4 regions of the Bradyrhizobium sp. I1.14.4 genome follow, and region 3 is predicted to be linked to each of the others. Evidence: predicted binding sites of a transcription regulator. Region 3 holds the regulator's gene; each other region holds the start of a gene.
What was found. Region 3 encodes PhoB, which activates phosphate uptake and scavenging genes when phosphate is short. Its sites were predicted from a motif close to TGTCATNNANCTGTCAT; they were not measured.
Positions count from the first base shown of each region.

Region 1: ABIB78_RS05580 (RNA degradosome polyphosphate kinase) is a predicted target of PhoB. The motif match lies at 2,278-2,294, and genes of this name have one in related genera.
Region 2: ABIB78_RS04000 (acetoacetate decarboxylase) is a predicted target of PhoB. The motif match lies at 1,280-1,296, and genes of this name have one in related genera.
Region 4: ABIB78_RS35515 (OprO/OprP family phosphate-selective porin) is a predicted target of PhoB. The motif match lies at 1,577-1,593, and genes of this name have one in related genera.

Region 1 is NZ_JBNDLA010000002.1:383,528-387,210, forward strand. Features, by position in the region: gene ABIB78_RS05580 (RNA degradosome polyphosphate kinase) at 1-2,203, opposite strand, end outside; gene ABIB78_RS05585 (chromosomal replication initiator DnaA) at 2,336-3,013, opposite strand; gene ABIB78_RS05590 (CDP-alcohol phosphatidyltransferase family protein) at 3,111-3,653, opposite strand.
Region 2 is NZ_JBNDLA010000002.1:78,006-81,688, reverse strand. Features, by position in the region: gene ABIB78_RS04005 (transporter) at 1-210, opposite strand, end outside; gene ABIB78_RS04000 (acetoacetate decarboxylase) at 331-1,116, opposite strand; gene ABIB78_RS03995 (patatin-like phospholipase family protein) at 1,338-2,501, shown strand; gene ABIB78_RS03990 (acyl-CoA carboxylase subunit beta) at 2,629-3,683, opposite strand, start outside.
Region 3 is NZ_JBNDLA010000011.1:57,408-61,090, forward strand. Features, by position in the region: gene ABIB78_RS22370 (aspartate aminotransferase family protein) at 1-218, opposite strand, end outside; gene ABIB78_RS22375 (GcrA family cell cycle regulator) at 718-1,230, shown strand; gene phoB (phosphate regulon transcriptional regulator PhoB) at 1,431-2,141, opposite strand; gene phoU (phosphate signaling complex protein PhoU) at 2,272-2,988, opposite strand; gene pstB (phosphate ABC transporter ATP-binding protein PstB) at 3,096-3,683, opposite strand, start outside.
Region 4 is NZ_JBNDLA010000035.1:12,474-16,156, forward strand. Features, by position in the region: gene ABIB78_RS35510 (DegQ family serine endoprotease) at 1-1,310, opposite strand, end outside; gene ABIB78_RS35515 (OprO/OprP family phosphate-selective porin) at 1,660-3,255, shown strand; gene ABIB78_RS35520 (winged helix-turn-helix transcriptional regulator) at 3,328-3,683, opposite strand, start outside.

The DNA of each region.
Region 1 (3,683 bases), on a different contig from region 3:
AAGACGATGGCTGCTGACGCTCGTTGCGACGCGTGAGACGGCGCGGTGAAGATTCCTTGAGAGACTTACCACGGCCGGACAGACTCGGATTTGTCATGAAGTAGTCATGTAGATTGAACGGCTCTTCGCCTTTCGCGGCCTTCATACGCGTTGACGATCCATCCGGCAACAATTGCCAGCTCTGCTCGGTGTCCTTCAGGTTCGCGACCATGATCTGTTCGAGAACCTGCTGATGCACCGTGGGATTTTGCAGCGGACAGAGAACCTCGACGCGGCGGTCGAGGTTCCGCGGCATCATGTCGGCGGACGAGATATACACAGCAGCTTTTGCGCTCGGCAGGCCCTGGCCCATGCCGAAGCAATAGATTCGGCCGTGTTCCAGGAACCGGCCGATCACCGATTTGACGCGGATGTTCTCCGACAATCCGGGCAGCCCAGGCCGCAGGCAGCAGATGCCGCGCACCACGAGCTCGACCGAGACGCCGGCCTGCGAGGCCTCGTACAGCGCATCGATGATGTCGGGGTCGACCAGCGCGTTCATCTTCATCCAGACCGCGCCGGGCCGGCCGTGCTTGACGTGGGCGATCTCGCCGTGGATGTGCTCGATGATCCGCTTGCGCAGCGTCAGCGGCGATACCGCCATCTTCTCGATGTCGCTCGGCTCGGCGTAGCCGGTGATGTAGTTGAACACACGCGCGACGTCGCGGCCGATGATCGGGTCCGACGTGAAGTAGGAGACGTCAGTATAGATGCGGGCGGTGACCGGATGATAGTTGCCGGTGCCGGTGTGCACATAGCTCGTGAGATTGCCGCCCTCGCGGCGCACCACCATCGACAGCTTGGCGTGCGTCTTCAATTCGATGAAGCCGTAGACCACCTGCACGCCGGCGCGTTCGAGGTCGCGGGCCCAGCGGATATTGGCCTCCTCGTCGAAGCGCGCCTTGAGTTCGATCAGCGCGGTCACCGACTTGCCGGCTTCGGCGGCATCCGCCAGCGCGCGCACGATCGGCGAGTTGTTCGAGGTGCGATAGAGCGTCTGCTTGATCGCGACCACGTCGGGATCGCGCGCTGCCTGTTGCAGGAACTGGACGACGACGTCGAAGGATTCGTAGGGGTGATGGACCACGAGGTCCTTCTGACGGATGGCGGCGAAGATATCGCCGCCATGATCGCGCACCCGCTCGGGATGGCGCGGCACGTAGGGCGGGAATTCGAGGTCGGGGCGATTGAGGCGGGTCAGCTGCGACAGCTCGTTCATCGCGAGCACGCCGTCGACCAGGATCACTTCATCGTCCGCGGCCGACAATGCCTGCTGCACGAAGACGCGCAGCTCTTCGGGCATCGTGGCCTCGATCTCGAGCCGGATCACCGATCCGCGGCGGCGACGCTTGAGCGCAGTCTCGAACAGGCGAACGAGGTCTTCGGCCTCTTCCTCGATTTCGAGTTCGGAGTCCCTGATGATGCGGAACGCGCCCTGGCCCTTGACGGTGTAGCCGGGGAACAAGCGGCCGATGAACAGGCCGGTGGCCTGTTCGAGCGTGATCAGCCGGACCGGCGCACCTTCCTTGGTGGAGGGGATGCGGATGAAGCGGTCGATCTTGCCCGGCATGCGGATCAGCGCGTTCATCGCCTTGCCGTCGGAGATCCGCGACAATTGCAGCGCCACCGTGAAGCCGAGGTTCGGGATGAACGGGAACGGATGCGCCGGGTCGATTGCGAGCGGGGTCAGCAGCGGGAAGATGCTGTGGAGGAAGTGATCCTCGATCCAGGTGCGCTCGGACTTGGTGACGTCGCGGCCGTCGACCAGCTGGATACCGACCTTGGACAGGATGTCCCGCAGGTCGCTCCAGATCGCCTGCTGGTCGGAGGCGAGGCGCGACACGGTCTTGTTGATCATCACGAGCTGCTCGGCCGGCAGCAGGCCGTCCGGGCTGCGCTCGGCAATGCCCTCGCGGACCTGAGCCTTGATGCCGGCGACACGGACCATGAAGAACTCGTCGAGGTTATTCGCCGAAATCGACAGGAAGCGGACCCGCTCCAGCACGGGATGGCCGAGATTGACCGATTCCTCGAGCACCCGCCGGTTGAAGTGCAGCCAGGAGAGCTCCCGGTTGATGAATCGCTCGGGGCTGGTCGCGATCGCGGGAACGGGAGGGAGTTCCGCCTCTTTCTCTTTGATTTCAGTTGCTTGTACCGAGTCCATCAAGTGTTGGTCCAATTCGAGGCAGGTGGCTGAAGCGGTCTAGCCGGGGGCCGCACAGACCATGTGATATTGCGATGACGTTTCGATGACATTGATGTTCCGCCGGCCTGCGCCGTCAAGCCGCGGGGATGGTCAGGTGTCCCGCAACAGCTCCGCCGCCAGCGTCCGTGTGACCGGCCGGCCGAGCCGCAGCGCCTCGGTATCCAGCAGTTCGACGGCCTGCCGGACGGCAACGTAGGAACGCTCGATCCGGTTGCTCAAATAGCTGACCAGCGGTTCGTCCACGCTCATCTGGCGATCGGCGCAAAACTTGACGATCAGGCCGCGGAACAGCTGATCGTCGGGCGGCAGCAGCGTCACCGTCGGCACCGCGCGGAGCCGGGACCGCAGATCACGCAATTCGATCTCGAACGCCGAAGGCGGAACGCGCGCCGTGATCAGCACGAAGGCATCGTCCTGGCGCGCGAGATTCATCAGATGAAACATCGCGCGCTCGTCGAAATCCGAAGGCCTCAGGTCCTCGACCACCAGCGCGCCGGTCGCGAGCGCCGTCGGCACCGCGTCGGCGGTCAGCGCATGGGCTGCGGTCGAGCGCGCGCCGGCGCTCTCGGCCCAGATCGCGGCGAGGTGGCTCTTGCCGGAGCCGTCAGGCCCCACCAGCAGCATGATTCGGTTCGGCCAGTCGGGCCAGCCGTCGATCAGCGCCAGCGCGGCCTCATTGGCGGGCCCCTCGAGGAAATCGTCGCGGGTCAGTTTCTCCTCGTGCGGCAGGGCCAAGGCCAATTGACGAGGTTGAACGCTACCGGCCACGCAAGTCTCCAAACCACTTTATTTTAGCATGATCTCCGCGCAAACGCCTTGCGTTTGTCGCGAGGGAAAACCGGTTTCCACTTTTCCGGATCATGCTCTACCGAGCCTCGATCGTGCTCATGTGCCGCACCCACTCCACGAGATAGAGGGACACCGAACCCAAAGTAAAGATCGTGACCAGACCCATCAGGATCAGGTCGTAGGGGTGCGGCTCGAAACCGAAACCGAGGGAGGCCAGCACCAGCGCCGCGAACGCGACCTGCGCCACCGTGTTCAGCTTCGACACCATCAGCGGCTTCATCTCAACCGGCTTGTCGAACAACCATGACACAATCACGGCGGCGACAATCATGATGTCGCGCGAGACCACGAGAATCACGATCCAGCGCGGCACTGCGCCCCAGATTCCGAGCGCGACATAGATCGACACCAAGAGCGCCTTGTCGGCGAGCGGGTCGAGCAGGGCACCGAGCTCGCTCGTCATGTTGAAGCGCTTGGCGAGGAAACCGTCGACCGCGTCCGAGACGCCGGCGATCACGAAGATCGCGAAGGCGATCTCCATCTGGCTCGACACGATGGCCCAGACGATCACAGGCACCAGGATGATGCGGCCGAGGGTGATGATGTTAGGAATGCTCAACTTGGATCGCTTCCCGGTTAGAAGCCTGAT
Region 2 (3,683 bases), on a different contig from region 3:
GATGGCGGCAAGCCATGCCCGGGTGCGCACGTCGCTCAGGTTGAGGTGCAGCCAGAGCCGGCCGTCGCGGCTCGGCTCGATCGGCGTATCGATGGGAAGCGGCTCGGCGCTGCCGTCCTGGTGCAGGCGGAACGCCCAGACCAGTCCGGGAATGGTTTCCGGACGCAGCACCGCGCCGGCAACACCTGCAGGAGGCGGATCAGCCAGCATGGTCCTCCTCCAAGGCAACCGCGGGAAATGACATGCTCGAACCCTCGCCCACGCGACAAGCGCGTCCTCCGTCACAACATTGGAGGACGCGCCTGTTACAGTTTTATGTCAGCGACCGCCCTACTCGGCGGCGAGGCCGGTCGGCGCGGCCACCTCCGCGGCTTCTTTGTTGTAGTCGTGCACGATGCGGCCGAACGGCAGCGTCAGATCAGCGATGTAATGATGCGCGCCGACGACGCGCTTGACCGGGAAATCGGCGACCGGTGCATTGACATGCGGCACCAGATGCAGCCGGCCCGGCCCGATCCACGATCCCTTGACGACGATGTCGGTCAGGTTGATCGCGACCAGCTGGCAGATCTCGAGATGGCCGTCGACGCCGGGGATCATCTTCAGATTGATCTGCGTCTTCGACAGTGTCGCGCGGGTGATATCGCCATTGCCCGCCATGCTTTCGTGCTTGTAGCCCATCGTGCCCATCGCAACGAGCTGGCCGGCATATTCCAGCGTGCCGGTCAGCGTGTCCTTGACGATCTCGAGCTTGGGATGGGCGTACTTCTTCGGGAAGCCCCAGATCTCGCGGCCGGCGGCGATCGGCGGATCATCGTCGAGATACATCTGGCAGACGAAGTTGACCTCTTCGCCATGCAGGCACGCCGGAATCACCAGGCCGGACTCGGTGTAGCTGCCGAAGCCGGAGCTGTCGGGCATCTTGATCCATTCATAATGCACGATCGCCTGCTCGATCGGCTCCAGCGGCTCAGGCAGGCCGGCGCGGATCAGTTCCGGATCGGTCTCATAGGTGATGACGAGGAATTCGCGATCGATGAAGCGGTACGGACCGGCGGGATAGCTCGGGCCGGCAGCCGGCATGGACGGAAGCTTGAGCAGATCTTCCCTGCGCATCGCAATAACCCCCTATTTGAAAAATGTCGCGCGGAAGCTAACGGCCGAGATTGACAGCGATGTGAGGGATTTCCGTCAGGTGCGTGACCTACGTTTCGCAGTGGAGGCCAATGCTAACCATGCAAGCCGGCATGCCGGATGCGCCGTGCGCGGGGGCGGCACTTGTCATCACGGCGTCATCGGCGCCCTGAATTCTCGCCGCGAATTTTGGAGTGTCTGATATGGATGCGCGAGCCCCTCATTTCGACGATGTCGATCACACGACGCCCGGCTGGCGCCCCGAGGGATGCGATCGCGTCGCCCTGGTTCTGCAGGGCGGCGGCGCGCTCGGCGCCTATCAGGCCGGTGTCTATCAGGCGCTGCACGAATCCAATATCGAACCCGACTGGGTCTGCGGCGTCTCGATCGGCGCGATCAACTCCGCGATCATCGCCGGTAATCCGCCTTCGAGGCGGCTGGAGCGGCTGCACACGTTCTGGGATCGCATCACCGGCCGCAAGATCTGGCACTACACGCCGGACGGCGACATCTTCCGCAAGGCGCGCAATTTCACCAGCTCATGGCTCACGACGACGCTGGGGCAACCCGGCTTCTTCGCCCCGCATCAGGCCAATCCGTGGTTCAGTCCGGCCGGTGCGCGCACCGCCACCAGCTACTACGACACCACGCCGCTGCGTGACTCGCTGCTCGAACTGGTCGATTTCGACCGCATCAATTCCAAGACGATGCGCTTCGCGGTCGGCGCGGTGAACGTGCTCTCCGGCAACTTCATCTATTTCGACAATGCCCATGACGAGATCATCCCCGAGCACATCATGGCGAGCGGCGCTTTGCCGCCGGCGCTGCCGATGGTGAAGGTCGGCACCGATCATTTCTGGGACGGCGGCATCGTCTCCAACACGCCGCTGCAGCACCTGCTCGACCAGGAAGACAACATAAACTCGCTGGTATTCCAGGTCGATCTGTTCTCGGCGCGCGGCGCGCTGCCGCGCGACATCCAGGACGTGATGGCCCGGCACAAGGACATCATGTATTCGTCGCGCACCCGCTACAACACCGACGTCTACCGCAAGACCTACAATCTGCGCACCGCGCTGCATAACGCGCTGGGAAAAATCCCCGACGACCAGCTCTCGGACGAGGAGCGCCAGCTCAAGAAGGCGAACGCCCGGTTGCCGGGTATCACGCTGCTGCAGCTGATCTATCAGCAGAAGGCCTATGAGGGCGACGCCAAGGACCACGAATTTTCCGGCACCTCGATGCGCGAACACTGGGCGAGCGGACACGAGGACACCAAGCGTTCGCTGAAGCGGCGCGAATGGATCAAGATGCCTGAGAACGGCATGGGCATCGTGATCCACGACGTGCATCGCGAGGCCGAGTAGCAGTTTCTGTCATTGCCGGGCTTGACCCGGCAATCCATACCTCTTCGCGTGAGCTGCCCGTCCGCTGCCGCGGACGATGAATACGCGGGTCAAGCCCGCATATGACGTGTTGGCTTTGCGGCCGCCCCTACGGCCGCGTCGACATATTGCTCGGCGGTCCGGCCTTGCGGATCGGCTCGGCCAGACACGCGAATTCGCAGAGCAGCGAGCGCGTCTTGCGCGGATCGATCACCTCCTCGACCCAGAACTTCTCGGCCGAGCGGAACGGCGAGCGCAGCTTGTTGAGGCGATCCTCGATCTCGCGCAGCTTGGTGGCGGGATCACTGGCCGCATCGATCTCGGCGCGATAGGCCGCCTCGATGCCGCCCTCGAGCGGCAGCGAGCCCCAATAGGCCGACGGCCAAGCGTAGCGCATCGAGAAACGATTGGCCGGCTGATGTACCACGCCGGCGACGCCGAAGGCGTTGCGGATGATGACGGTGCACCACGGCACCGTCGTCTGGTTGACCGCCGCCATCGCCCGCACGCCATGCCGGATGGTCGCCGACTTCTCCGCCTCGAGCCCGATCATGAAGCCGGGGCAATCCATCAGATAGACCACCGGCAGATGGAAGGTCTCGGCGAAGTCGACCCAGCGCACCACCTTCTGGCAGGCATCCGAGGTCCACGAGCCGCCATAGTGGAACGGATCGCTGGCGAGCAGCAGCACCGCCCTGCCCTCGATCCGCGCCAGTCCGGTGATGACCGGGCGGCCGAAATTGGCGGCGACCTCGAAGAACGAGCCCTTGTCGACGACGGCCTCGATGATCGGCCGCATCTTGTAGACTTGGCGCCGGTTGCGCGGCACGGCCGTGAGCAGCGATTCCTCGGCCCGTTCCGGGTCGTCGGTACAGGGAATGGTCGGCGGCAGATCGTAGACCGACGCCGGCAGATAGGACAGGAAGCGCCGCGCGTAATCGAACGCCTCCTCTTCCGTCTCGACGGCCTGATCGATCGCGCCGGCGCGGGTCTGGATCTCGGCGCCGCCGAGCTCCTGCTTGGTCAGATCCTGACCGAGCCGCTTCACCACCGGCGGACCGGCGACGAACATCGCGGAGCTCTTGGTCATGACCGAGTAATGTGTGGCCGCCAGCCGCGCCGCGCCGAGGCCCGCGACCGAGCCGAGGCCCAAGCCGACCACCG
Region 3 (3,683 bases):
AACAGGTTCGACATGTGCCAGAGCTTGGTCGCCTGCTCCTGCAGCGCCTTGACCAGATGCGGATGCGCATGCCCGAGCGCGTTCACCGCGACGCCCGAGGTGAAATCGAGATAGCGATCGCCGTTGGTTGCGATCAGCCAGGCGCCCTCACCGCGCTCGAAGCCCAGATCGACCCTGGCGAAGACGGGGAGCAGATGCGACGAGGCACTGTTGGTCATGGCGTTCACTGACGGTTTGAAGCCAACAAATTGCCGCGCGCCTTGACGCCAGCGCAGCAACAGCCAGCTTCGGAAAACAAAACGTGCCGCCTTTGCGGGCGGCACGTGCCAAACATTCTATGCTGCGGCCAGTAACTGTCAATCGCCAGAAGCCGGCCTTTGCCGGTCTTCCTGCAATGCGAAACGAGCGCAATCCGGAGCATTCCGGTGCGGTGGAAAAGCCTCACCGCAATGCTTAACTTTGTGGGAACATGTGGACGCACGGCCGCGGACTCTTGCGCCAGAGTCACGCCATATTGTAGCGTTTGGCCTGTCGGGTACGACATCTCGTGCGGCAGTACTGGACCCTCTAAGTAGCCTTCGTGTCTCACGTAAACGTTCGGGCGCAAGACCGCGCCCGGCGAGGGCTAAGGGATTCTGGCCGCTGGGATTTTTATCCAGATTGGCTCGCAGCGCCCGCTCCAATGACTGGCCGGCGCTCCGCGAAAGGAAGAATGCGATGACTGTATTGACCTGGTCCGACGATCGCGTCGAACAGCTGAAGAAGCTCTGGGAATCCGGCCTCTCGGCCAGCCAGATCGCCGCGGAACTTGGCAATGTGACGCGAAACGCCGTGATCGGCAAAGTACATCGGCTTGGCCTCTCCGGCCGCGCCAAGGCTCCCTCCACGGCCGCGCCACGGCAGCGCAAGGCCCGCCCCGCCCAGCACATGATGCGGGTGGCGCGCCCTGTTTCGCGCGGCAACACGGCGCTCGCGCACGCCTTCGAGGTCGAGATGGAGTCCGATCCGATCTCCTACGATAATGTGGTGCCGATGAGCCAACGGCTGTCACTGCTCGAGCTCAACGAAGCCACCTGCCACTGGCCGGTCGGCGATCCATCGAGCCCGGAATTCTTCTTCTGCGGCGGCAAGGCGCTCGCCGGCCTGCCCTATTGCGCGCATCACTCGCGCGTTGCCTACCAGCCCGCCGCCGACCGCCGCCGGCCGTCGGCGAAGCCACAAATCAAGTAGCACTCGGGAAACAAGCCTGGACTGCACGAAAGAAATCCCCGCGAAAGCGGGGATTTTTTGTTGATGCCGTCACTGCGGGGAGCTCGCGACAAAATTGCAGAGCAATTTGCGCTGAAGCGACGAAGCAATGACGGAACCAAGGGTCCAGACCCAGAGTGCGATTGCATACCGGGCCAGGAGACTGCGATTGTTTGGGGCCGTTACGGCTGCGGCTCGGCCTTTGCAAACCGGTCGTCGAGCGCGTAGCCGGCGCCGCGCACGGTGCGGATCGGATCCTGCTCGCGGCCCGGATTGAGCAGCTTGCGCAGGCGGCCGATATGCACGTCGACGGTGCGCTCATCGATATAGATGTCGCGGCCCCAGACGCTGTCGAGCAGTTGCTCGCGGCTGAACACGCGGCCGGGATGCTCGAGGAAGAATTCGAGCAGGCGATACTCGGTCGGCCCGAGATCGATCGGGCGGCCCGAGCGCGCCACGCGGCGCTTCTCGCGGTCCAGCTCGATGTCGCCATAGGTCAGCACGGTCGCAAGCCGCTCCGGGCTCGCGCGGCGCAACAGGCCCTTCACCCGCGCCAGCAGCTCTGGTACCGAGAACGGCTTGACGATGTAGTCGTCGGCGCCGGTGGCAAGCCCGCGCACGCGCTCGCTCTCCTCGCCGCGCGCGGTCAGCATGATGATCGGAAGCTGCTTGGTCTCGGGCCGCGCCCGCAGGCGGCGGCACAGCTCGATGCCGGACAGGCCCGGCAGCATCCAGTCGAGCACCACGAGGTCGGGAATGCGCTCCTTCAGCCTTGTGTCGGCATCGTCGCCGCGCCCCACGGTCTCGACATCGTAGCCTTCCGCATCGAGGTTGTAGCGCAACAGCGTCGTCAGCGCTTCCTCGTCTTCGACTACCAGAATGCGTGCGCTCATCGGTTTAAGTTCTTTCTGTGTGGTGATCCGTTGCCCAGACGCAAACCGAAACGCTTACTTCCTTCAGCAAGGTCCCCGCGAAAGCCTTTTGTCGCGAGGACAATCCGGTTCCGCACGTGCGGATCATGCCCTAGTTGCCCGGCACCGTGGTGGCAAAAGTGGTCATGTCGCCCTTCGGGCGCTTGTCGGTGATCTGCTGGCCCTCGATCATGTAGAACACGGTCTCGGCGATGTTGGTGGCGTGATCGCCGATCCGCTCAATGTTCTTGGCGCAGAACATCAGATGGATGCAGAACGAGATGTTGCGCGGATCCTCCATCATGTAGGTGAGCAGTTCGCGGAACAGCGAGGTGCAGATCGCATCGACTTCCTCGTCGCCCTTCCAGACGTTCATCGCAGCCGGCAGATCGTGCGCGGCATAGGCGTCGAGCACCGACTTGACCTGCGACAGCACGAGGTCGGTCATGTGCTCGAGGCCGCGGATCAGCTTCAGCGGCTGGAAGTCGCTCTCCAGTGCTGCGACGCGCTTGCCCATGTTCTTGGCGAGGTCGCCGATCCGCTCGAGGTCGGTGGCCACGCGCATCGCACTGACGATCTCGCGCAGGTCGATCGCCATCGGCTGGCGGCGCGCGATCGTCAGCACCGCGCGCTCTTCGATGAGGCGCTGCAAATTGTCGATCTCGATGTCGGCGGCGACCACGCGCTTGCCCAGCGCGACGTCGCGACGGATCAGCGCGTCGACCGACTCGGTGATCATCCGCTCGACGAGGCCGCCCATCTCGGCGACCAGGCGGGTCAACTCCTGCAGATCGCTATCGAATGCCTTGGCGGTATGTTCAGAAGCCATCGCTTGTCTCCCCTCAATCATGATCCCGGGGATCATGATTTCGTTGTCCTCAATTTAGCATGATCTGATCGGAAAACCGGTTTCCACTTTTCCGGATCATGCGCCGGTCAGCCGAACCGGCCGGTGATGTAGTCCTGGGTGCGCCGATCGCTCGGTGAGGTGAATATCTTGTTGGTGTCGTCGAATTCGATCAGCTCGCCGAGATACATGAAGGCCGTCTTGTCGGAGACGCGCGCCGCCTGTTGCATGTTGTGGGTGACGATCGCGATCGTGTAGTCCTCGGACAGTTCCTGGATCAGCTCCTCGACCTTGGCGGTCGAGATCGGGTCGAGCGCCGAGCACGGCTCGTCGAACAGGATCACCTCGGGACGCACCGCGACGGTGCGCGCGATGCACAGGCGCTGCTGCTGGCCGCCGGAGAGCGAGAGGCCGGAGGCGTTCAGCTTGTCCTTGACCTCGTTCCACAGCGCGCCGCCGCGCAGCGCCTTCTCGACCCTGTCGTCCATCTCGGACTTCGAGATCTTCTCGTAGAGGCGGATGCCGAAGGCGATATTCTCGTAGATCGTCATCGGGAACGGCGTCGGCTTCTGGAACACCATGCCGACCCGCGCACGCAGCAAATTGAGGTCGAGCTTGGGATCGAGAATGTTGGTCTGGTCCAGCATCAGCTGGCCGACCGCGCGCTGGCCCGGATA
Region 4 (3,683 bases), on a different contig from region 3:
ATGCGCCAGACCCGCGTCCCCGTCTTCGATGCCTTCTCGAGGTCGCCAGTCCGCGCGATCTTTTCATTGTTGACGGCGAGGATGATGTCACCCTTCTGGAAGCCGACATTGGCGGCGGTGCCGTCATCGGCGAGCTCGGTCACCACGACGCCCTCGGCGCCGGCGTCGAGATGCAGCTCATCGGCCAGCGCCGGCGAGATGTTGGCCACCCTGGCGCCCTGGAACGGCGAGCGCGCGGTCAGCACGATCTCGTCGCGGTTGGTATCGGGCGCGGTCTCCAGCGGCACGGTGAGCTTCACCGGCTTGCCGGCGCGCTGCACCTCGATCTCCGCGTTCCCGCCGAGCGGACGGGTCGCGAAGCGGTAGTCGAACGCGTTGGGATCGTCGACCGGTGTGCCGTCGATCCCGACGATCAGGTCGGACAGCTTGAGCCCGGCCTTCGCCGCGGGGCTGTTCGGCGCGACGTTGGCGACCAAGGCGCCGCTCGGCAGCTTCAGTCCCAGCGTCTCCGCGATCTCCGGCGTGACCGCCTGCAGCCGCGCGCCGAGCCATGGCCGCTTCACCGCCTTGCCGCCGCTCTTGGCGGAGGCCACCACCACGCGCACCATGTTGGCCGGGATCGCGAATCCGATGCCCTGCGAACCGCCGGAGCGCGAGAAGATCGCCGTGTTGATGCCGGCGAGCCGGCCGGTCATGTCGACCAGCGCGCCGCCCGAATTGCCAGGATTGATCGCGGCGTCGGTCTGAATGAAGAATTGATAATCCGTGATCCCGACTTGAGTGCGCGCCAAGGCCGAGATGATGCCGTGCGTGACGGTCTGGCCGACGCCGAACGGATTGCCGATCGCGAGCACCACGTCGCCGACCTGCAGCTGGTCGGAATTCGCGAAGTCGAGCGTTGCGAACTTCTCCTTGTCGGTATTCTTCAGCCGCAGCACCGCGAGGTCGGTACGGCTGTCCTTCAGCACGATCTCGGCTTCATATTCGCGCTTGTCGGCGAGCGAGACCTTCACCTGGTCGGCGCCCTCGATCACGTGATTGTTTGTGACCACAAGGCCGGAGCCGTCGACCATCACGCCGGAGCCGAGCGAGCGCTGCATCTGCTCGGGTTGCTGCCCCGGGACGCCGAAGAAGCGGCGGAAAATCGGATCGTCCAGGAACGGATTGCGGTTCTGCACCGTCTTGGCGGCATAGACGTTGACCACCGCCGGCTGCACCCGCTGCACGATCGGCGCATAGGACAGCTGCAGCTCGGCCTGCGAGGACGGCACGCGGCGGTCCTGGGCCGCGGATGGGGAAGGATTCCCCATGAAAGCCAACGTGCACAGAGCGGATATGGCAGCGAAGCGAACAGGTCGGAGCATTCTCACCTCTCGAGGAAACGCCGGAATATAGGCGTGTTCGCGGGGCAATTGAAGGGCGCCCGGCCGGATAAACGGCTTCCGCCGGACCGGTGCAAAACCAGCGGCGGCCGCGTTGAAGCGCGCCGCGAAGCTTCTATGATGGCTGTCATCTCACTGCGCCGCTCCGCTTGTTGCCCGCGGACAACAAGCGGAACTGCGATGCCTGGAAGCGCTGTCGTGCGTCAGTCACGATCAGCTCCTAGGACGTTTTCAGTGCGTGAGTGAGTGGGGAATTCAAACACAACAGGGGTGCGCAATGGGTGCGACAAAAGTTGGTGCAATCGCCATAGGGCTGGCAGGGGCGCTCGCCGCCTCGCCGGCTTATTCGCAATCGGCCGGGGGCGGCAGCGACGCGGAAATCGCGCTGCTGAAGCAGCAGCTGAAGATGCTCGAGCAGAAACTCGACAGACTGCAGAAACAGACCAACGCCAACACCGCGACCGCAGCCAGCGCAAACGCCAACGCGAAGGCGGCCGATGCCAAGGCCGCGCGGGTCGCAAGCGCCAACGCCGCGATCCCGGTGAAGGGCCCGGTCGCGCCGTCGGGCGTCGTGGTGACGCTGCCGAACAACCGGCCGACGATCTGCACCGCGGACGAACAGAACTGCGTTGCGATCACGAGCCGCGTGCACTGGGATGTCGGCGGCTACGACTATCGTCCGAACTCCGCGGGCACGTCGCCGCAGAAGCTCGACAGCGGCGAGAACCTCCGCCGCGCCCGCATCGGTATCGTCGGCAAATTCTTCGGCGACTGGAATTACGCGCTGATCTACGACTTCGGCGGCTCGTCCGACGGCTTCGGCGGTGCGGCACCGGGATCGCTGCCGGGCGGCGGCACCTCCGGCGTCGAAAATGCTTATCTGAGCTACACTGGCTTCAAGCCGTTCGGCGGCAAGATGGCGATCGAAGGCGGCATCATGGACATCCCGTGGACGCTGGACGAAGCGACCAGCTCCAACGACATCCTGTTCATGGAGCGCGCCTCGGTCGGCATCATCGCGCAGAACATCGCGGCCGGTGACTTCCGTTCGGGCGCCGGCACCCGCTGGTGGAACGACCAGCTCTGGATCGGCGGCTATGTCACCGGACCGACAACGGGCTCGATCCACTCTGCCTCAAGCGTCTCGCCGGCCGGCACGTCCGAGCAATATGGCGGCGTCATCCGCGTCGCCGGCAATCCGATCAGCGGCAACAACTATTCGGTGCATATCGGCGCCGATGCGGAATGGCTGGTGCAGCCGCCGCGCAACCAGCTCACGCAGGCGCAGACGCTCACGCTCAGCGACCGGCCCGAGCTGCGCATCGATCCAACGACGCTGATCTCGACCGGTGCAATCGCCAACGTCTCAGGCGCGCAGGTCTACGGCGTCGAGGCGGCAGCAACCTATGGCCCGTTCATCGCGCAGGGCGAATATTATTGGTTCAATGTCGACCGTTCTGCAAATACCGGGCTGCCCCCGTTCGGCGCGCCGAGCCTGAAATTCGACGGCGGTTACGCGCAGGTCGGTTACGTGCTGACCGGCGAGAACCACGCCTACAACCCAGCAACGGCCTCCTACGGCGGTATCAAGCCGCACGATCCGTTCTCCCTCGCCGGCGGCTGGGGCGCCTGGGAAATCGCCGGCCGCGTCAGCACGATGAATCTCAACGACCAGGTCGGCCAGGCGGTCGGTGTCGCGGGTGGACGGCAGACCGTCTACACCGCCGCGCTGAACTGGTACGTCAACAACAATGTCCGCTTCATGCTGAACTATTTGCACGGCGACATCGCCAAGCAGGCCTCGGCGACATCGCCTGCGGATGTCGGCTCGAAGTTCGACGCGGTGGCGCTGCGTACGCAGGTCGCCTTCTGACGCGATCTGATCTGTCGTCGACAACAGAAGGCCGGGAGCGACATCGCTCCCGGCCTTCTTCATTTCAAATTGTCAGGCCGCGCGCTTCGCTTTCTTCACAACAACCTCCGGCGCCGGCGCGCAGGACAACCGCTCCTGATGGCCCTCGCCCCAGGCTTTCAGGATATCGATCACCGGGCGCAGGCTCTCGCCGAGTTCGGAGAGCGTGTATTCGACCCGCGGCGGCACCTCGGCGTAGACCTTGCGGATTACGAGCCCATCGTCCTCGAGCGCACGCAGCTGCTTGGTCAGCATGCGCTGGGTGATGCCGGGCATCCGCCGACGCAGCTCGCCGAAGCGCTGGGTGCCGGCCTGCAAATGATACAGGATCACGCCCTTCCATTTGCCGTCGATCAGGTCGAGCGCCGTCTCGACCGCGCAGCCTGGCC